DNA from 4 places in the Labrys sp. HAY1-8F genome. Region 4 is predicted to be linked to each of the others. Evidence: riboswitches for the same ligand, from Rfam matches in the RefSeq annotation. Region 4 holds a riboswitch; each other region holds the start of a gene.
What was found. Region 4 has a riboswitch for cobalamin ahead of ACR9ZN_RS19015 (DUF1636 family protein). Riboswitches for the same ligand answer to the same signal wherever they lie in the genome.

Region 1 (3,676 bases), 1.2 Mb from region 4:
GGCGAATTCGAGCGCAACGACATGGTGCAGTATTTCGGCGAGCAACTGGCCGGCTATGCCTTTACCCAGCATGGCTGGGTCCAGAGCTATGGCTCGCGCTGCGTGCGCCCGCCGATCATCTATGGCGATGTCTCGCGTCCCCGGGCCATGACGGTGGAATGGGCACGCTTCGCACAATCCCTGACCAAGCGTCCTGTCAAGGGCATGCTGACCGGACCGGTCACCATGCTGCAATGGTCCTTCGTGCGGGACGACCTCGAGCGCGAGCAGGTCTGCCGGCAGATCGCCCTCGCCTTGCGCGACGAGGTCGGCGATCTGGAACGGGCCGGCATCCGCATCATCCAGATCGACGAGCCGGCCATTCGCGAGGGCCTGCCGCTCAGACACGCCGAAAAGGAGGCCTATCTGACCTGGGCGGTCGCCTGTTTCCGCCTCGCCGCCTCAGGCGTCGACGATGCCACGCAGATCCACACCCATATGTGCTACTCGGAGTTCAACGACATCATCCATGCCGTTGGAGGCCTGGATGCAGACGTGATCTCGATCGAGACTGCCCGGTCCAAAATGGAACTTCTCGATGCGTTCCGGGCCTATCGCTACCCCAACGAGATCGGGCCGGGCGTCTATGACATCCACTCTCCCCGCTGCCCCACCGTGGCGGAGATGCGCGACCTCCTTGCCAAGGCACGCGAGCGGATCGCCGGCGATCAGCTCTGGGTCAACCCCGATTGCGGCCTGAAAACCCGCAGCTGGGACGAGGTCCGCCCGGCCCTCGTCAACATGGTTGCCGCCGCCCGCAAACTTCGTGAAGAGACCGCTCCAGCGAGAGTGGCGGCGTCCGCGTGAAAAACCTGCCGGGGGACAAATTTCGTCCTCCGGCACGCCTTGTCCCCGTTGAAAAAAAGGGCATCACACACCATGTATTGACATAGAGGCACCCAGACATACTAGATGCTGTATCCACAGGTCCTCGGATTCGCTGTCCGAGGCTAAGAGGGAATCCGGTGAGCCCGAGAGCAAAGCGCGTTTGGTGAAAACGCTTTTTTCCTCGAACTTTTTGTTCGACGCGTCTTTTCGATTTGAAGCGACGCTTCAAAACACAAGACGCTCTAGGGCAAAGCCGGGGCTGCCCCCGCAACTGTAAGCGGAGAGCGGGCTGTCGCTGTGCCACTGGCCGGAAGGCGGGTTCAACCCGCCCTTCGCCGGGAAGGCAGACAGTTCGCAACGACCCGCGAGCCAGGAGACCTGCCTGTGGCTGGTTATCGTTTCCTCGGGCGGGGTGCCCCGACGGATCGCTTTGCTCGTGGCGCATATGCCTGCGCCGACGCGGAACGCGTTCCTTCGGCCCAAGCCTCCAACATTTTGGGGTTTGCCGAATGTCTCTCGATCTCGAAACTGCCACGACCACAAAGACGCCTTTTCCGGCTACCGGCGCCGATAGGGCGAAGCCGGCCTCGGAACCGGGCTATCAGGTCATTCGCCGCAACGGCGGCGTCACGCCTTTCGATGCCTCCAAGATTTCGGTGGCCCTGACCAAGGCCTTTCTCGCCGTCGAGGGCAATTCGGCCGCTGCTTCGCGCCGGGTGCATGACATTGTCGCCGAACTCACGGCCCAGATCGTTGCCGGCCTGACCCGCCGTGCCGATGCGGGCCGAACCTTCCATATCGAGGACATCCAGGACCAGGTTGAACTCGCCTTGATGCGCGGCGAACACCACAAGGTGGCGCGTGCCTATGTGCTCTATCGCGAACAGCACGCCCAAGAGCGCGCCCTGGAACGAGCAACCGAGACAGAGGCACGGACCGCCATCGCCCCTGCCCTGCGGATGAAGACGGCGGAGGGCTCCTTGTTACCGCTCGACCACGCGCGCCTCACCGCCCTGGTGCGCGAAGCCTGCGCAGGTCTTGCCGACACCGATGCAGAGACCGTGCTGAACGAGACGCAGCGCAATCTCTATGACGGCATCAGCCAGGACGAACTGGCGATCGCGCCGATCCTCGCCGCCCGCACCCTGATCGAGACCGAACCTGATTACGCCAAGGTCAGCGCCCGGCTGCTCAACGACAAGCTGCGCCGCGAGGCGCTCAGCTTCGTCGGAGGCCATCCCGACCAGGCGACGCAGGCCGAGATGGCGACCCGCTACGCCGAGTATTTCCATGACTATATCCGCGTCGGCATCGCCAACGAACTGCTCGACCCGGAGCTCGGCCGCTTCGACCTCGCCCGCCTTGCCGCTGCCCTCAAGCCCGAACGCGATCTCAAGTTCGACTATCTCGGGCTGCAGACACTTTATGACCGCTATTTCCTGCATGTGCGCGGCACGCGTTTTGAGCTGCCGCAGGCCTTTTTCATGCGCGTGGCCATGGGCCTGGCCTTGCGCGAGATCGACCGGGAGGCACGGGCGATCGAGTTCTACGATCTTCTCTCCTCCTTCGACTTCATGGCCTCGACGCCGACTTTGTTCAATTCGGGAACGCTGCGCGCCCAGCTCTCCTCCTGCTTCCTGACCACTGTGTCCGACGACCTCGAAGGTATCTTCAAGGCGGTGAAGGACAATGCGCTGCTCGCCAAATATTCCGGTGGCCTCGGCAATGACTGGAGCAATGTGCGTGGGCTCGGCGCCCATATCAAAGGCACCAATGGCGAAAGCCAGGGCGTGGTGCCCTTCCTCAAGGTCGCCAACGATACCGCAATCGCCGTCAATCAGGGCGGCAAGCGCAAGGGCGCGGTCTGCGCCTATCTGGAGACCTGGCATGTCGACATCGAGGAATTCCTCGATCTTCGCAAGAACTCCGGTGACGACCGCCGCCGCACCCATGACATGAACACCGCCAACTGGGTGCCGGATCTGTTCATGGAACGTGTGGAACAGGATGGCCCCTGGACCCTGTTCTCACCGGACGAAACGCCGGACCTGCACGACCTCTACGGTCCCGCCTTCAAGGTCGCCTATGAGGCGCATGAGGCACGCGCCGCGCGCGGCGAGCTCCGCGTCTTCAGGCAGATCCGGGCCATCGATCTCTGGCGCAAGATGCTGACCATGCTGTTCGAGACCGGGCATCCCTGGATCACCTTCAAGGACCCCTGCAACATCCGCTCGCCCCAGCGTCACGTCGGCGTGGTACATTCCTCGAACCTGTGCACCGAAATTACGCTGAACACCTCCCATGACGAGGTTGCCGTGTGCAATCTCGGCTCGGTCAACCTCGCTGCCCATGTCGACGCCGACGGCCTGATGTTCGACAAGCTCAAGGCGACGGTGACGACGGCGATGCGCATGCTCGACAACGTCATCGACATCAATTTCTACACCATTCCCGAGGCACGGCGTTCCAACCTCAAGCACCGGCCCGTCGGTCTCGGCATCATGGGCTTCCAGGATGCCCTGCAGGCCCTGCGCCTGCCCTATGCCTCCGAAGCCGCCGTGCGCTTTGCCGACGAGAGCATGGAAGCCGTGTCCTTCCATGCCATCTCGGCCTCAACAGACCTGGCGGCCGAGCGCGGTCGCTACCCCAGTTTCGATGGCTCGCTGTGGTCGCAGGGCGTCCTGCCGATCGACTCGGTCGGCCTGCTGGCCGAGACGCGCGACAACGTGGCCTTCGACACCGGCACGACCCTGCCCTGGGACGCCCTGCGCGAGCGGGTGAAGACCGTCGGCATGCGCAATTCCAACAC
Region 2 (5,951 bases), 1.2 Mb from region 4:
AGGGATGCTGGCGCTCGCTCATGGCCGGCGTGAGCCCGTCCATGCGGGCGGCGACGCCGGCATCATGTATACGAGCGGATACATGGCGGGCCGCATCTGCTGCGTCCGATTGGGCGAGCTCATCAGCGACGGCCCGCCGCCCGTCGACCAGGGCTGTCGACAGGGTCTTCAGCTCTCCGATCTTCTGGACGGCGAAGGCCAGCCAACTGCGGAGTTCAGGATCGAACGCGCGCTCGGCCTCGACATCGTAGGGAACGTGGAACAGGGAACAGCTCGGAGCGAGGACGACGCGGTGGGGGCCGAGGGCTGCAACCGCCGGCTCGATCCGATCAAGAAGGGCAGTCAGGTTGCTCCGCCAGACATTGCGCCCGTCGATCACGCCCAGCGATAGCACCTTGTCGGCGCTGGCTCGTGCGACCGCCTGCCCGAGCTGGCTTGGCGCCCGCACCAGGTCGAGATGCAGGCCGGCGCTGGGCAGGTCGAGTGCCAGGTCGAGATTGTAGCCGAGGCCGCCGAAATAGGTCGCGATCATGATCTTCAGATCGGAGACCGTGCTGGAAAGGACGCCATAGGCATGGCGCAGGGCGGCCCGCGCGTTCTCGTCGAGATCGAGCACGAGACAGGGTTCGTCGAACTGCACCCAGTCCGCGCCGGCCGCGGCCAACCTGTGCAGGATCTCGGCATAGACGGGCAAGAGGCCTGGCAGCAGGGTGAGCGGATCCAGGCCCTCGTCCTTGCTCTTGCCGAGCAGCAGATAGGTCACCGGGCCGATGAGCACGGGGTGCGTGTGGAAGCCGAGCGCTACGGCCTCCCTGAATTCGTCAATGGGCTTGGCCGAAGCGAGTTCGAAGGCCTGGCCGCGGCGAAATTCGGGAACCATGTAGTGATAGTTGGTGTCGAACCATTTGGTCATCTCGAGAGCGGGGACACCGCCGCCGCCATGGCAGCAGCCCTCATGGCCACGATCGTCATGGCCACGATCGTCATGGCCACGATCGTCATGGCCCCGCCTGCCGCGCGCCATGGCGAAATAGGTCGAAAGCGGGACGGAGCCACCCTCCCAGCCATATTGAGAGGGGATGGCACCGACCACGGCGCTCATATCGAGAACCTGATCGTAGAGCGAAAAGTCATTGGACGGGATATGGGTAACGCCGAGCAGGCTCTGTCGAGCCCAGTTGCTCGCGCGCAACTGGGCTGCCGTTGCGAGCAAGGCGGTCTCGTTCTGCCTTCCGGCCCAGTGGGCTTCGAGGGCCGTCTTGAGTTCGCGACGTGGGCCGATGCGTGGCGTGCCGAGCGTCGAAATGGGAATGGACATGCGCGTCTCCGGCCGGTGACCGATAGGTCCCGGTTCGTGGTGAATGGATCGGATCGAGGAGGGAGCGGCGTACCGTCAGGGCACGCCGCAACGCATTCGTCGTCGAGCAGTCGGATCGACTGCACCTTCACGCATGATGGCAGTTTGAAGCTTGAACATCGGCAGACCCCATGAAGAACTGGGGGCAAAGGCCGTACGGGAGCGCCTGACGCGGCCAAGGACATTGACTTGGTCAAGCAACCACCGGGACACCCCGCCCGAGGACGTTTACATTCGTCGGGGCAGGTCTCCTGGCTCACGGCTCACCGAGCTTGCCTGCCTTCCCACCTGCGCAGGGCAGGCAGTGGCATGATGAGGCAAGTTCTCGCCGTCTACAGTTGCGGGGGCAGCGCCGGCATCGCACCGGCTTCCCTCTTAGCTTCCATTGCGAGAATGGAAGAACCTCGACTGGGCAAGCAAACGACAAGACGTCGTGAAAGTCAAGGTCGACATAAAGACATGTTTATATAGGCATGCCATGCGATCATAGGTTGCCCTTGGATCGCGACCTCGCGGCGGCCTTTGCTCGGCTTCAATCGCAACCACAAGCCCGGTGTCGATGGCGGCGCCTGCCTGAGTGCCTCGTCTGGCCGTGCACGAAAGGCCGAGGGGGCTTCAGCATGGAACGATTCCAATTGATCATAGGCAGCGGTGAGAAAAACGACTAAATCAGGGCCAAACCGGTGGCACCCCTGCGCCACCTCTGCCAGCCCTGGAGCAAAGCGCGTTTAGACGGAAACGCTTGTTTGCTCTAGCTCCTTGTTTTGACGCGTCTTTGCGATTCTTGCCGAAGCCGTCAAATCGCAAAACGCTCTGTTCGGAGATCCTCTCCATGCCTGCCGATTCCGCTGCCAATTCCCGCTATCCCCACGTTCCCCTGTTCCCCCTGGGAGCGGACGAGACGCCCTACCGCAAGCTGACCAGCGAGGGCGTGCGGGTCGAAAAGCTCGGAGGCAGCGAGATTCTGCAGGTGGATGGCGAGGCGTTGCGGCTTCTGGCCGAGCAGGCCTTCATGGACATCAATCATCTCTTGCGCCCCGGCCATCTCCAGCAATTGCGCAACATTCTGGAAGATCCCGAGGCGACGGACAATGACCGCTTCGTCGCCTATGACCTCCTCAAGAACGCCAACATCGCCGCCGGTGGCGTGCTGCCGATGTGCCAGGACACCGGCACGGCCATCGTGATGGCCAAGAAGGGCCGCAAAGTCTGGACGGAAGGTGAGGACGAGGGCGCCATCGCCCAGGGCATCCGCGATGCCTATGAGAAGAAGAATCTGCGCTATTCGCAGCTCGCACCGCTGTCGATGTTCGAGGAGAAGAACACCAAGACCAATCTGCCGGCCCAGATCGACATTTCCGCGGAAGGGGAGGAGGCCTACAAGTTCCTCTTCGTTGCCAAGGGCGGCGGCTCGGCCAACAAGACCTTCCTTTATCAGGCCACACCCTCCATCCTGTCCAAGGACCGCCTGATCGCTTTCCTGAAGGAGAAGATCCTCACGCTCGGTACGGCAGCCTGCCCGCCTTATCATCTGGCGGTGGTGATCGGCGGTACCTCTGCCGAAATCACGTTGAAGGCCGTGAAACTCGCTTCGGCGCGCTATCTCGACGGCCTGCCCACCGAGGGCTCCGAACTCGGCCATGCCTTCCGCGACCTCGAGCTCGAGAAAGAAGTGCACAAGCTCACCCAGTCGCTCGGGGTCGGCGCCCAGTTCGGCGGCAAGTATTTCTGCCACGACGTCCGTGTCATCCGCCTGCCGCGCCATGGCGCCAGCCTGCCGATCGGCCTTGGCGTTTCCTGCTCGGCCGATCGCCAGGCCATGGGCAAGATCACCCGCGAGGGTGTCTTCCTCGAGGAGCTCGAGCACAATCCGGCGCGCTTCCTGCCGGAGATCGATGAGAGCAAGCTTGGCGGGGCGGTGGTGAAGATCGACCTCAACCAGCCGATGTCTGACATCCTGGAAACCCTGTCGCGCCATCCGGTAAAGACGCGCGTGTCGCTGACCGGCACCATCATCGTGGCCCGCGACCTTGCCCATGCCAAGCTGCGCGAGCGCCTGGAAGCGGGTGGGGGGATGCCCGATTATCTCAAGAACCATCCTGTCTACTATGCCGGCCCGGCCAAGACACCCGCCGGCTATGCCTCGGGCTCCTTCGGCCCCACCACGGCGGGCCGGATGGACGCCTATGTCGACCAGTTCCAAGCGGCCGGCGGCTCGATGGTGATGCTGGCCAAGGGCAACCGTTCCGCCCAGGTCCGCGAGGCCTGCGCCAAGCATGGCGGCTTCTATCTCGGTTCGATCGGTGGCCCCGCCGCGCGCCTCGCCCAGGACTGCATCAAGAAGGTCGAGGTGCTCGAATATCCCGAGCTCGGCATGGAAGCGGTCTGGCGCATCGAGGTCGAGGACTTCCCGGCCTTTATCGTCATCGACGACAAGGGCAATGATTTCTTCAAGGAACTTAATCTGGGTTGAGTTCGCTCACCCTGCTTTTCGGCGAGGCCTCTTCCTGAAAAGGGAGGGGCCTTTTTCATGCACGTTCTGCGTGTTGTTGCAAAATCGCAACTGTCATGGACAAAGCCCTTTTGTGTCAGAACGATGACTCACCTTAACATTGTGTAATGTCTCGCCTGGGAGGAAAGCTTCGATATCGCGGTGCACAACGACCGCGCCTCTTCGATTGGCTGAATATTGGTTTGCCAGCTTTTCGAAGAGAGCGGCCCTGATTGAGGGCTATATTATAAGATCGGGGTATTTCCATGTCTATTCGTGCAATTTTACTCGGCGCTGGCGCTGGATTGCTCAGCATCGTCGCAGCTTCTGCTGCGGACTTGCCCATGAGCAAGGGCGAAGCCGTTGAATATGTGAAGGTCTGTACGGCGTTCGGTCCGGGCTTCTTCTACATTCCGGGCACCGATACCTGCCTCAAGATCAGTGGCCAGATCCGGGCCGACTATTGGTATGCGCAGGCGCCCAGCAATGCGACGGGCAAGCGCAACATCAGCCAGACGCAGTTTCGAACCAATGCCCGCATCCGCTTCGATGCCCGTACCCAGACCGACTGGGGCATGCTGCGCTCCTTCTTCGAACTCCAGGCTGAATCGAATGCGGGTGCGGCCACGCACGACACCTTCCAGGTGCGTCAGGCCTATCTGCAGTTTGGCGGCTTGACGGCCGGTTACGCCTGGTCGCCTTACGCCTTCTACGATCCCAATTATCAGGCCGAGTTTTTCGCCCCTTATTTCGGCGAGCAGGGCCGGCGTAACCTGATCAGCTATACGGCTCAATTCGACAAGGCCTACGCCACCCTGTCGATCGAAGATGGCCGCGATCATCGTGCCAACACCACAACCTTCGGCAATACCGGCAATGCCAACATTCGTGGCCTCGGCGGTTCGCAGGTGCCCGACATCGTCGGCGTGATCGGCTATGACGACAACAAGAACGGTTGGGGCCGCCTGCAGATCATGGGCGCTCTTCACCAGAATCGCTCCGCCGTGTCGAATTACGGTGACAAATGGGGCTACTCGATCGGCTTCGGCGGCAATGTGAACATTCCGGTTCTGGAAGGCGGCTATGTGGCCGTCGAAGCCAGTTATGCCGATGGTGCGACGCGCTATCTCGGTGTCGGCGCTGCTTCCAACCCGAATGGGTCCTCGCTTCTGGGTATCGGGGGCTGGGATGCCTATCCGACCAACGGCGCGCCATATGATCTCGACAGCGCCAAGGGCTTTGCCGTGCAGGCCGAGGCTGGCCTGAACGTTACCAAGCAACTGCAGGCCGTGCTGTTTGGTGGTTACCTGGACTTCGATGCGCCGCGCGTGGCGACCAACGTCAGCGACAATTTCAAATATTACGTCATCGGCGGCCAGGTGAACTACACTATCGTCAAGGGCTTCATTGCCGGCGCTGAAGTCTGGTACCAGAACAAGGACGCGGAGGGCGCGAACACCAAGACGGTCGACGCTGTCGGTGCAGGTGTGCGTCTGCGCCGCACCTTCTGATCCGGCCTATAGAGGAAAAAGCATGGACGCCGCGCTCTCCTGGGCGCGGCGTTCCTGTCTTCGGCGCCGGTCAGTTCTGATTGGCCGGGATGAGATCGGTGCCGTTCAGGCTGCCGATATAGTCGGTGAGCATCGGCACGTAGCGCTCCGCACCGCCGGCGGCCATCGCCACGCCGAACGAGTTCTTCACGGCATTGCCGATCGGATTGACCAATCCTGCCGCACTGGCCATCGCCTCCAGATAGCTTAGATCCTTGTAGGCGTTGGCGATGGTGAATTTGTGGGCATCCTTGTCGCCCTCCAGGACCCAGCGCGAGAAGGTCTGGTAGAAACCGCAATCCATGCGGCCGCCGCGGATGACGCTGTCGAAGCGTTTGGGTGTGATGCCGACCTTCTGCGACAAAGCGAGGGCCTCGGCATAGAGGGCGGCATAGCCCAACGACAGGAAATTGTTGAGCAGCTTCATGCGGTGACCGTCGCCCGTGCCACCGATATGCACGATGCGTCCGGCCCAGGTTGATATCACCGGCTTGAGGCGCTCGAACAGGGCGTCGCTTGCGCCGACCATGGTATCGAGCGTGCCTTCCCAGGC
Region 3 (5,951 bases), 1.2 Mb from region 4:
ATGGTGGGGATCGCCGAGCAGTATCAGTACATCCTGCGCGACGAGAGCATCCATCTAAACTTCGGCATCGACGTGATCAACCAGATCAAGATCGAGAACCCGCATCTGTGGACGCTGACCTTCCAAGCCGATCTCCAGCAGATGATCCGCGAAGCCGCTGAACTGGAGGCCGCCTATGGCCGGGACACCATGCCGCGCGGCTTCCTCGGCCTCAACGCGGTGTCCTGCGAACAATACATGCATTTCATCGCCAACAGGCGCTGCGCCCAGCTCGGGCTCATGCCGGTATTCCCGGACGTGGAGAACCCCTTCCCCTGGATGAGTGAGGCGATGGACCTGAAGAAGGAGAAGAACTTCTTCGAGACGCGTGTCATCGAATATCAGAACGGTGGCGCGCTGAGCTGGGATTGAAGGCACGCTTTCGAGGTCTTCGGAACAAATCGGAGGAAAGCTGGGATGGGGCATCATGACCCCTCATCCAGATTTCAGATTCCAACATCTCGAAAGGAGTGGGACAGGTTGCTCCATCATCCCCCGCCATGCGGGGAATGATGGACATTCAATGTCTCCTTCCCGACCTTCCTTCCTCAAGCTCTCGGTGACAATGTCCTGAACACACCATCATCCGTCGCATCGCCTCTAGTCGGTGCGCCGACTCGATGTATTCTAATCCTCATTCGAGGTGCCGGTTCGCCCCCAAGGCGGACTGGAGAATTTGGGAAGCCGGTCTGAATCCGGCGCTGCCCCCGCAACGGTAGAGGAGAAGATCGCGGCAGGTGCCACTGGGTCGGGAAGACCTGGGAAGGCGTCGCGATCGGGCCGGAAGGCCGCTCCTGAGCCCGGAAACCAGCCGCGAAGGAAACCGACGGACGCGGTGGGCGTTCCGGGAGGAGGTTTGGCTGCGCCTTTTCACCGGCGCGGATCGCCGAGCCGCTTTCCCATCCCGCTGCCAAGTCAACGCATTGGTTGTCACGCGGGATTTTGACATGACAGCGCATCAGGACATGTTGGGCCGCCTCCGGACCCATCAACCGGGCACCACGCTCGAGGGCAAATTCTACACAGACCCGGAGTACTTCCGGCTGGATATGGAGAACATCTGGTACCGTGAATGGCTGTTCGCGGGCCATGATTGCGAGCTCGGCAAGCCGGGCAGCTATTTCACTCTCCAGGTCGGCGACTATCCGGTGATCGTGCTGCGCTCCGGTGACGGCGCCATCCGCGCCTTTCACAATTCCTGCCGGCACCGGGGATCACGGCTCTGCGCGGCCGAGCGCGGCAGCGTCGCCAAGCTGGTCTGCCCCTATCATCAGTGGACCTACGAGCTCGACGGGCGCCTGCTGTTCGCCCGCGACATGGGCCCCGGCTTCGACGCCGCGCAATATGGGCTGAAGCCCGTGCATTGCGAGAGCGTGGCCGGCTATATCTGGATCTGCCTTGCCAAGGAGGCACCCGATTTCGAGACCTTCCGCGCCGGCGCCATGCCCTATCTGGCACCGCATGGCCTGAAAAACACCAAGGTGGCCTTCGAGAGCACCATCGTCGAAAAGGGCAATTGGAAGCTGGTGTGGGAGAACAACCGCGAGTGCTACCACTGCGCGGGTAATCATCCCGAGCTTTGCCGTACCTTCCCAGAAGCCCCGACGGTGACGGGTATCCAGGGTGCCGACAAGGATCCGCTCATCGGCCAGCATTGGCGGCGTTGCGAGGAAGCCGGCCTGCCCAGCACCTTCAGCATTTCCGGTGACGGCCAGTTCCGCATGGCCCGCATGCCGCTGCTGCGCAATGCCGCCAGCTATACGATGTCGGGCAAGCCGGCGGTGCAACGCCCCCTCAGCCCGACGATCGAAGAAGGCAATATCGGCGCCCTCCTGCTCTTCCACTATCCCACCACCTGGAACCACGCGTTGGGCGACCATGCCGTGAGCTTCCGCGTGCTTCCCATCGGGCCGAAGGAAACCCAGGTCACCACCAAATGGCTGGTGCACAAGGATGCGGTCGAAGGGGTCGACTATAATCTCGATGAACTCACCTATGTCTGGCAGATGACCAACGACCAGGACCGCCAGATCGTCGAGGAAAACCAGCTCGGCGTCTCTTCGCCCGTCTACACGCCCGGACCCTACGCCCCCGAACACGAGGGTGGCGTTATGCAGTTCGTCGAGTGGTATCGCAACGCCATGGAAGCGGCGCTGGGTAACGACGGCGTCCGCCTGCGCAGCGTGGCCTAGCGCCTTTTCACCCTCCCCTGGAGGGGGAGAGTCGGACGAAGTACGGGGTGGGCTGAGAAACACAGCAGCCGGTGAAAATCACCCCACCCCGACTCTTCGCGTCGACCCTCCCCCTCCAGGGGAGGGTGTTAGCGAAACCGACATATACAAGGGCAGACATCATGCCGATCGCTACACAAAAATTCAGGCATATCGACGAAACGCCGCCCTGGAACGATCAGAGCCAGGCGCTCGAATGCGTTTCGATCATCCATGAGGGCCGCGACGTCGCGACCTTCACCTTCCGCGCCGCCGAACAAGGCTGGTTCCGCTACGAACCGGGCCAGTTCATCACGCTCGAAATCCCGGCCGAAGCCGGGCCGGTGCTGCGCACTTATACGCTGTCGTCGAGCCCTTCCCGCCCGCTTTCTATCAGCGTCACCGCCAAGGCGCAGGCCTCCAGCATCGGCACGCGCTGGATGCTGGACAACCTCAAACCCGGCACGCGGTTGAAGGCCTACGGCCCGCTCGGCCAGTTCAGCTTCTCTCGTCATCCGGCGGAAAAATACCTCTTCATCTCGGCCGGATCCGGCATCACGCCGATGATGTCGATGACCCGTTTTGCCGAAGACCACGGCGCCGCCACCGATATCGCTTTCGTCAACTGCGCACGCCGGCCGGGCGAGATCATCTTCCGCAAGGAGTTGGAGCGCATGGCCGGACGCATGCAGCGCCTGCGCCTCGCCTGGATCGTGGAAGAGACCGAGGCCCATGAAGCCTGGACCGGCTTCCAGGGTCGGCTCAACGCTCCGGCCCTGCGCTTGATCGTACCGGATTTTCGCGAGCGCGAAGTGTTCTGCTGCGGCCCCGCGCCTTTCATGGCAGCGGTCAAGGACATGCTCGAAGCCAATGGCTACGACATGCGCCGCTATCATGAAGAGAGCTTCCAGCCGGCCGAAACTCCAATGGAGGACATCGGTGCGGACGAAGCCCTTGCCGGCGAAGCCAGCGTGGCCTTCACCAGATCCGGCATCGAGGTGCCGGCCTCCAGCCGCGAGACCATTCTCCAGCTCGCCCGCGGCGCCGGCCTCAACATTCCGACCGGTTGCACAATGGGCCTGTGCGGCACCTGCAAGGTACAATGTCTGTCGGGGGAGACCGCCATGACCCACCAGGGCGGCATCCGCGAGGAGGAAATCGCCGCCGGCCTGGTGCTGGCCTGCTGCACCCGGCCGCTCGGCCGTGTCGAGATCGAGGCTTGAGATGACGATTGCCGCGCAGAACACCGTCGACGTCGACGCCGCCATCGTGCACTCCATCCTGGAGGCTTCTCGGGACGAAGGTCCGACACTGCCAGAAGAGCGAGCCCGCACCTTGATGCTGGCCTGGATCCTCAGCCGCGAAGACGGTGCGGACCTGGCCAGGGAAGCCGTCGATCTGAAAGTCCTGCTGCTCGAGGCCTCGATCCCGGACAATCCGCTGCTGCCGCATCTGAGCAGCCTGCTCGACGAGGTGCGCGATCATGTCGGTCGGCGACGAGGCCGGCGGCGTTTGCGGGCAGATGCCTAAGCCAGCCAGATATAGCAGAGGCTAGAGGGCGGACGACACATCCATAGGCGCGGGATCAAGGCGAAAAGCGCAATAATATCCTCCCCTCGAGGGGGAGGGTCGACCCATAGTGTCGGGGTGGGGTGAACTTCTTCGCAAGAACCGCCGCTTTTGTCGGCAACGGGGCGGATAATCACCTCACCCCGGCCTTCCAGGCCGACCCTCCCCCTCCAGGGGAGGGTAAAGAATTGAGGCCTCGCTGCCTTGAGCCAGCGCCTATGGACGTCTCGTCCGCCTCTTCCCCTCCATGTATCTCACTCGCATCCCAGCATCATCAGACAGAAAACCGGCGCTTCCGGGATAGTTCACCTTGACCTCTCTTTTCTCAGCGCTATCATATAAGGATATCTTGATATCGTAATTCCGTTATAGGAGCTTGTGATGAGCGCTCCGGTCGAAGCCCTGTTCGCCGCGCCTGCCCCAACCGATCGGGGCGCGGAGATCCTCGCCGCCCTTACCGCCGCCGCGCGCGAGCGCATCCTGATCCTGGACGGCGCGATGGGCACGCAGATCCAGGGGCTCGGCTTCGAGGAGGACCATTTCCGGGGTGAGCGCTTCGTCGGCTGCGACTGCCATCTCAAGGGCAACAACGACCTTCTCACCCTCACCCAGCCTGCCGCAATCGAGGCGATTCATTACGCCTATGCCATGGCCGGCGCCGACATATTGGAGACGAACACCTTCTCCTCCACCTCGATCGCGCAGGCCGATTACGGCATGCAGGAGGCGGTCTACGATCTCAATCGCGATGGTGCGCGCCTCGCCCGCCGAGCCGCAATCAAGGCAGAGCAGCAGGACGGGCGCCGGCGCTTCGTCGCCGGCGCGCTTGGCCCAACCAATCGCACCGCCTCCATCTCGCCGGACGTCAACAATCCCGGCTATCGCGCCGTCAGCTTCGATGACCTCCGGATTGCCTATGCCGAGCAGATCCGCGGCCTCATCGACGGCGGCGCCGACATCATCCTGATCGAGACCATTTTCGACACGCTCAACGCCAAGGCCGCCATCTTCGCCTGCGAGGAAGTGTTTGGCGAAAAGGAAGTGCGCCTGCCCGTGATGATCTCGGGTACCATCACCGATCTCTCCGGCCGCACCCTCAGCGGACAGACACCGACGGCGTTCTGGCATTCGGTGCGGCATGCCCGACCCTTCACCATCGGCCTCAACTGCGCGCTCGGCGCCAATGCGATGCGGGCGCATCTCGACGAGATCTCCACGGTCGCGGATACCTTCGTCTGCGCCTATCCCAATGCCGGCCTGCCCAACGAGTTCGGCCAGTATGACGAGAGCCCAGAGGCGATGGCGGCGCAGATCGAGGGCTTTGCCCGCGACGGCCTGGTCAATATCGTCGGCGGCTGCTGCGGCTCGACGCCGGAGCATATCCGCGCCATCGCCGAAGCGGTCGGCCGGCACGCGCCGCGCCCGATTCCAGAGATCGAACCCAAGATGAAGCTGTCGGGGCTCGAGCCCTTCACGCTCGACGCGACCATCCCCTTCGTGAATGTGGGCGAGCGCACCAACGTCACCGGCTCTGCCAAGTTTCGTAAGCTCATCACCGCCGGCGACTATGCGACCGCACTCGACATCGCCCGCGACCAGGTCGCCAATGGCGCCCAGATCATCGACATCAACATGGACGAGGGCCTGATCGATTCCGAAAAGGCCATGGTCGAGTTCCTCAACCTGATCGCCGCCGAGCCGGACATCGCCCGCGTGCCGGTTATGATCGATTCCTCGAAATTCTCAATCATCGAGGCCGGCCTGAAATGCGTGCAGGGCAAACCGCTGGTCAATTCGATCTCCATGAAGGAAGGCGAGGAAGCCTTTCTTCACCATGCCCGCCTGGTGCGGGCCTACGGCGCGGCCGTGGTGGTGATGGCCTTCGACGAACAGGGACAGGCCGATACGCTGGAACGCAAGGTCGCCATCTGCAGCCGAGCCTATAAGCTCTTGACGGAGCAGGCGGGCTTCCCGCCCGAGGATATCGTCTTCGATCCCAACATCTTCGCCGTCGCCACCGGCATCGAGGAACATAACGGCTATGGCGTCGCCTTCATCGAGGCGACGCGGCAGATCAGGACCACCCTGCCCCACGCCCATATTTCGGGCGGGGTATCCAATCTCTCCTTCTCG
Region 4 (5,951 bases):
CGACGGCTCGCTCGAGGATCTCGCGCCTGAGATAGGCCATGCGGCGCTGGTCGAGGCCATCGGCGCTGGCATATTCGTCGATCAGGCGCTCGACCTCGATGGCCCCGCCGGAAAGGCCAGCCTCCCGCAAGGGCGGGGTGAGATGGCCGATGGTGACGGCGCCGAGCCTGCGCTTGGCCTGTGCCGCCTCGCCGGGATTGTTGACGATGAAGGGATAGAGCACCGGCACGGACCCTGCAGCCAGTTCCGGAAAGCACTGGGCAGATAGGGCCGCCGCCTTGCCTGGCAGCCATTCCAGCGTGCCATGCGTGCCGAGATGGATCATCGCGTCGATGCCGAAAGCCTGGCGCAACCACAGATAGAAGGCGAGATAGGCATGGCGCGGCGGCAGATCGGGCGAATGGTGGTCGCCCTTGCGGTCAAGGGCCGAGCCGCGATCGGGCTGCACTGCCACCGCGACATGGCCGCAGAGATGGCCCGCAAAGCGGAAGGCGCCGTCGAGGCAAAGCGGATCGGCTGATGGATCGCCCCACTGGGCCGCGAGCTTGTCCCGGAGGGTAACGGGAAGGGTGTCGAGCCAGCTCCGGTAAACCGCGAGCGGGAGGGAAAGCTCCCTGGGATCGCAGGCTTCCGGCGTGCTCTTATCGGCCGTGTTTCCGAGGGCAGGCTCGAGGCTTGCAATCCCAGGAAGAGATCGGCCCAACCGCTCCAGCAGATCGGCACCGCTTTGTGGCAGATCACCAACTACATACCCCTCGTCGCGAAGCCGCTCCAGGATCGCCAGGGCCGAGGCGGGCGCATCGAGGCCAACGGCGTGGGCGAGACGGCCGTCCGCACCCGGATAGTTCGAGAGGATCAGGCCGAGCCTGCGCTCCGTCCGCGCCTTGGCGGCGAGACGGGCCCAGGCGGCGGCCTTGGCGGCCACGGCGGCGATGCGCTCGTGATGGGGAGCATGGGCGAGACGGCTGAAGGTGCCCTCCTCGCGTTCGGCCTTGAAGGAGATCACGCCAGTCGAAAGGCGGCCATCGAGTTCCGGCAAGGCGACATGCATGGCAAGGTCGCTGGCCGACAGCCCGCGGGTCGAGGCTTCCCAGGCCTCCTGCGCCGAGGAGGAGGTGATCACCTGCAGGACGGGGCAGCCGGCCACGTCCAGCGGCGAAGCACCGTCGTCGGCCAGGGCCGAGAAGGCAGTGGCATTGAGGATCACCCGGGGCTGAAGGTCCTCAAGCTGCCGGCGCACCCATGCCGCCGTCTCCCCATCCTTGAGCGAGCCGACATAAAGCGCCGTGGCGGCGAGGCCCTCGGCACCGAGTGCCCGCGCCAGGGCCTCGATGGGGGCGGTGTCGGCAGAGAGCAGGATGGAGCGATAGAACACGATGACAGCGCGCCCATACCCTCCCCTCGATGGGGAGGGTCGAGGCGAGGACGCCTGCGCTCCAAGGAACACCCCATATTTCAGCACGGCGACCGGCGCTTCCGGTTCGCCGAAATCGCAACCGCCCAACCTTGCGGCATAAAGCAGCGAGGCATGGGCATTTTGCGGGCCGCCTTCACGCCAGTAATACGCGAGCCGGTCCAGGGCATCCTGGGGCACGGTGGAGAGCTGGGACAGGCGTCCATCGGGCCTGTCGTCACCGGGAATCAAGGCAAGCGCAATGCCATTGTTGCGTGCCGTCGCGGCCAGTTCCTCCGCGCCATAGCGCCAATAATCGAGTCCGCCGAGCAGGCGCACCACGATCACCCTGGCATGGCGAGCAGTCTTCTCGATATAGAGGTCAACAGACATCGGATGGCGCAGCTTCTGCAACGGCGCCAGGCGCAAATCGTCAAGGCCGGAAGCGGCCGCCAGAGCGAGGTCACTATCGGTCAGCGAGGCGAACACGATCGCGCCGGGTGCCTGACCCAGATCGATGGCGGCCTCGCTGGCGTCGAGCGAACGCGTATCGGCCGGCAGCAGATGCATCAGCCCTCCAGCGTCTTGCGGATGCCGGCCTGGTCGATACCCTTCTCGCCGATGATGACGAGGCGGCTCGAACGGGTTTCCTCCGGCGCCCAGGCGCGGTCGAAATGCTGCGAGAAACGGGCGCCGACGCCCTGGACCAAGAGGCGCATCGGCTTACCGTCGACAGCGACGAAGCCCTTGATGCGCAGGATATCATGTTCCTCGGCCGCCGCCTTCAGCTTGCCCACCAGGGCATCGGCATCGAGAATGGCGGGCAGGTCGACGATGAAGGTATCGAAGTCGTCGTGGTCGTGCTCGGCCTCGTGGTCGTGGTGGGAGGGACGCGCCTCCAGATCGTTCTCGGCCGCGGCCCCGAGGCCGAGCAGCACGGCGGCATCGATGCGGCCCTCGGAGGTGCGCACCACCTTGACGGCGCGTGGCACCGTCTTCTCGATATCCTTCTCCACGCTGTCGGCTTCGCCGGCGGAAAGGAGATCGGCCTTGTTGAGCACGACGAGGTCGGCGCAGAGGAGCTGGTCCTCATAGACCTCCTCGAGCGGATTGTCGTGGTCGAGGGAGGCATCGCCCTCGGCCTGGCGCTTGAGCTCTTCCGGATCATCAGCAAAGCGTCCGGCCGCAACCGCGGCGCCGTCGACCACGGCGATGACGCCGTCGACGGTGACGCGCGAACGGATCGCCGGCCAGTTGAAGGCCTTGACCAGCGGCTTGGGCAGAGCGAGGCCTGAGGTCTCGATCACGATATGCTCGGGTGGGTTGGGGCGCGACAGCAACATTTCCAGCGCCGGCACGAAATCATCCGCCACGGTGCAGCAGATGCAGCCATTGGCGAGTTCGACGATGGCGTCTTCCGGGCAGCTCTCGATGCCGCAGGACTTCAGGATATCGCCGTCGACGCCGACATCGCCGAACTCGTTGACGATCAGCGCCAGCCTGCGGCCATTGGCGGTGGCCAGCAGATTGCGGATCAGCGTCGTCTTGCCGGCTCCGAGAAAGCCGGTGACGATGGTGCAGGGAACTTTGGTGTGCGCGTTCATTCGGCGGCGTCCTTGAGAGTTGGCATGGGTGGAATGCGCGCGATCATGCTGCGCTTGAAGACTTCAGGACGGCCGCGCCAGGGCATCAGGCCGTCGGTGGAATGGGCCAGCAGGCTGACGCCGGTGAGGACGTCGGGGCCGCTCTCGGCACTGAGATCACCGAAGACATAGGTCCAGGTACCTTCGGCCGTGAGCGCCACCGTGCAGGAGCGCTTGCAATTGCCCAGACATTCGACCGGCTGCAACTCGACGCCTTCAGGCAGCATGCCGGCGAGCGCATCGCGCAGCCGTGCCCCCTGGCGCGGCGCGTCGGGATCGTCGCCCTCGCGCCTGCAGGTCACGCAGACGAGCAGCCGAACTGGAAGAGGTGTTTGTGGCATCGGCCCTGTTCATCGCCGCCGAAGCGGATGGAGGGCGCGGGACCGACGGCGAGGCCGACGATCGTCCGGGAAAACGGAACCGGCCTCCGAGGCGCCCCGCCCGGACCGGTGACAAGGTTGCGAACGGCAGGTCTCCTGGCTCGCAGCTCATCGCCCCCCGCCGCCTTCCCGGTTACCCAGTGGCCTCGAGGCGGGGCGCTCGCCGCTTACAGTTGCGGGGGCAGCCGCGGCTTTGGCATCCAAGGCAGCCATCGACTGGCTGCTCTTCATCCGCACCGCATTCCCTCTTCTCTCATAACGAGAGACCGATCGTGGCTGACATAAGGGGTGTGCGGACGGGCTTGTCAATGTTCCCGCTTCCAAAGCACGCGCAAAATCCGGCATAAAGGGCGGCGACGTCGCCACACCAACGAGGTTGCCATGCCCGAAGAGAAGCTGCCGCCGATACCGTCATCCGAGCCGCAGAAGATCGACGTCATCTTCCGTGGCGGTTCGGTGACGGCCATCGGCGTCGTGCTCGCCTTCTCGCTGGGCTTTCTCAACAACTGGGCATCGCAGCCAGGAACCTGGATCCCGGAAGACCTGGCCGCCGTTTTTCTCATCGGGGGCGGCATCATCTTCCAAGTCTGGGCGCTGGCCGGCATGCTCTCGGTCAAATCACTGGAGGCGCCAGTCTATCGCCGCATCGTGCGCACCTTCATGATCGGCCTCATCCTCGTCTCGGTCGGCGTCCTCGTCGCCATCGCCGGCGACGCGCTCGGCTATAGCCGGATCTGGTTCAAGCAATAGGCCGGGGGCCCCTTCGCAACTGGCAGCCACATTTCTCGACCGTTTCCAGACTGCACAAACTCTCACGTCTGCGTTACCCGTCACCCCGCCGCCATGATTGCCGCCACAATTCTGCCTTTCCGCAATCGCCCACCAGAAGGCCGACGCCGATGGGCCCGGCACTTCTGCCCGGCATCAGCCGCTGGAAGGCCTGCCCATGGTTGCCATCACCGTCAATTCGACCGTCCACCGGCTCGACATCGAGCCCGAGACCCCTCTGCTCTGGGTCCTACGCGATGAACTCGGCCTCACCGGTACCAAGTTCGGCTGCGGCATCGCCCAATGCGGCGCCTGCACCGTCCATGTGAACGGCGCCGCAATCCGTTCCTGCCAGACCCAGATCGGTGACGTCGACGGCGCCACCATCACCACGATCGAAGGCCTGTCGGCGGACGGCAAGCATCCGGTCCAGCAGGCCTGGCTCGCCGAGGATGTGCCGCAATGCGGCTATTGCCAGTCGGGCCAGATCATGGCCGCCGTCGCCTTCCTGAAGGATACGCCTACCCCCACCGACGCGGATATCGACAACGGCATCACCAATATCTGCCGTTGCGGCACCTATCCGCGCATTCGCGCCGCCATCCATCGCGCCGCCGAACTGATGAAGGGATGAGGCCATGAACGCGATCGACCGCACGTCCACCGCGCTGAGCCGGCGCAGCTTTCTCGCCATCGGCTTCTCTGCCGCCGGCGGCCTGATGATCGGCGGGTTCATCCCCGCTGCATCAAAGGCCCTTGATATCGCCGACCAACCCTGGGGCGGTGCCTCCACCGACGGCGAGATCAATGCCTGGATCCTGATCGAGCCCGACGACACCGTGATCATCCGCGTGGCGCAATCGGAAATGGGCGAAGGCATCTTCACGGCCCTGCCGATGATCGTCGCCGAGGAACTTGGTTGCGACTGGGCCAAGGTGAAGCCCGAATACGCCTCGGCCAACCGGAATTTGCGCGAGAACACCGTCTACAAGCGCATGGGTACCGGCGGTTCGGGCGCCGTGCGCCGCTCGCGCGAATTCCTGCAGGCAGCTGGCGCCAATGCCCGCGAAAGGCTGGTGCAGGCTGCTGCCTCGCGCTGGCAGGTGGCGGCCGAAAGCTGCAGCGTCGATGCCGGCAAGGTGCTGCATCAGGCCAGCAATCGCAGCCTGCGCTTTGGCGAGCTGGCCGGTGAGGCTGCCAAGGTCACGCTGACGAGGGAGCCGGCCATCAAGACGCCCGAACAGTTCACGCTGATCGGCAAGCCGCTGGCGCGTCTGGATACGCCGCCCAAGCTGACGGGGGCGGCGCAATTCGGCATCGATATCCGCCTGCCTGACATGGTCTATGCCGCCGTGGTGACCTGTCCCGTCTTCGGCGGCCGCGTGAAATCCCATGACGAAGCCGCCATCAAGGGGCGCCGCGGCATCCTGGCGGTGGTGCCGATCGAGAGCGGCCTCGCCGTGGTGGCCGACCGGTTCTGGCGCGCCAAGGAAGCGGCACTCGCCTTGCCCGTGATATGGGAAGAAGGCTCGGCCGCCGATACGGACAGCAAGGGTTTCGATGCCGACTATGTCGCAGCCCTCGACGGCCCCGCCGTCACGGCGCGCAAGGAAGGCGATGTCGACGCCGCCCTCGCTCGCGGCAAGCGTGTCGACGCCCTCTACCAGGCGCCGCATCTGGCCCATGCGCCGATGGAACCGCTCAACTGCACCGCCCATGTCCATGACGGCAAGGTCGAGGTCTGGATGGGCACGCAGAATCCCGACA

Region 1: another riboswitch for cobalamin. It lies ahead of ACR9ZN_RS13275 (ribonucleoside-diphosphate reductase subunit alpha); the one in region 4 lies ahead of ACR9ZN_RS19015 (DUF1636 family protein).
Region 2: another riboswitch for cobalamin. It lies ahead of metE (5-methyltetrahydropteroyltriglutamate--homocysteine S-methyltransferase); the one in region 4 lies ahead of ACR9ZN_RS19015 (DUF1636 family protein).
Region 3: another riboswitch for cobalamin. It lies ahead of ACR9ZN_RS13285 (aromatic ring-hydroxylating oxygenase subunit alpha); the one in region 4 lies ahead of ACR9ZN_RS19015 (DUF1636 family protein).

What each region holds. Positions count from the first base shown of each region.
Region 1 covers NZ_JBPGWZ010000002.1:912,547-916,222, forward strand. Annotated here, with positions in the region: gene metE (5-methyltetrahydropteroyltriglutamate--homocysteine S-methyltransferase) at 1-846, shown strand, start outside; cobalamin riboswitch at 948-1,267, shown strand; gene ACR9ZN_RS13275 (ribonucleoside-diphosphate reductase subunit alpha) at 1,377-3,676, shown strand, end outside.
Region 2 covers NZ_JBPGWZ010000002.1:906,381-912,331, reverse strand. Annotated here, with positions in the region: gene metE (5-methyltetrahydropteroyltriglutamate--homocysteine S-methyltransferase) at 1-1,318, opposite strand, end outside; cobalamin riboswitch at 1,582-1,779, opposite strand; gene ACR9ZN_RS13265 (fumarate hydratase) at 2,190-3,830, shown strand; gene ACR9ZN_RS13260 (porin) at 4,193-5,359, shown strand; gene ACR9ZN_RS13255 (NAD(P)-dependent oxidoreductase) at 5,430-5,951, opposite strand, start outside.
Region 3 covers NZ_JBPGWZ010000002.1:917,669-923,619, forward strand. Annotated here, with positions in the region: gene ACR9ZN_RS13280 (ribonucleotide-diphosphate reductase subunit beta) at 1-411, shown strand, start outside; cobalamin riboswitch at 664-869, shown strand; gene ACR9ZN_RS13285 (aromatic ring-hydroxylating oxygenase subunit alpha) at 987-2,231, shown strand; gene ACR9ZN_RS13290 (FAD-binding oxidoreductase) at 2,393-3,472, shown strand; gene ACR9ZN_RS13295 (hypothetical protein) at 3,474-3,779, shown strand; gene metH (methionine synthase) at 4,200-5,951, shown strand, end outside.
Region 4 covers NZ_JBPGWZ010000002.1:2,151,006-2,156,956, forward strand. Annotated here, with positions in the region: gene cobN (cobaltochelatase subunit CobN) at 1-1,963, opposite strand, end outside; gene cobW (cobalamin biosynthesis protein CobW) at 1,963-2,997, opposite strand; gene ACR9ZN_RS19015 (DUF1636 family protein) at 2,994-3,377, opposite strand; cobalamin riboswitch at 3,486-3,702, opposite strand; gene ACR9ZN_RS19020 (hypothetical protein) at 3,798-4,166, shown strand; gene ACR9ZN_RS19025 ((2Fe-2S)-binding protein) at 4,363-4,818, shown strand; gene ACR9ZN_RS19030 (xanthine dehydrogenase family protein molybdopterin-binding subunit) at 4,823-5,951, shown strand, end outside.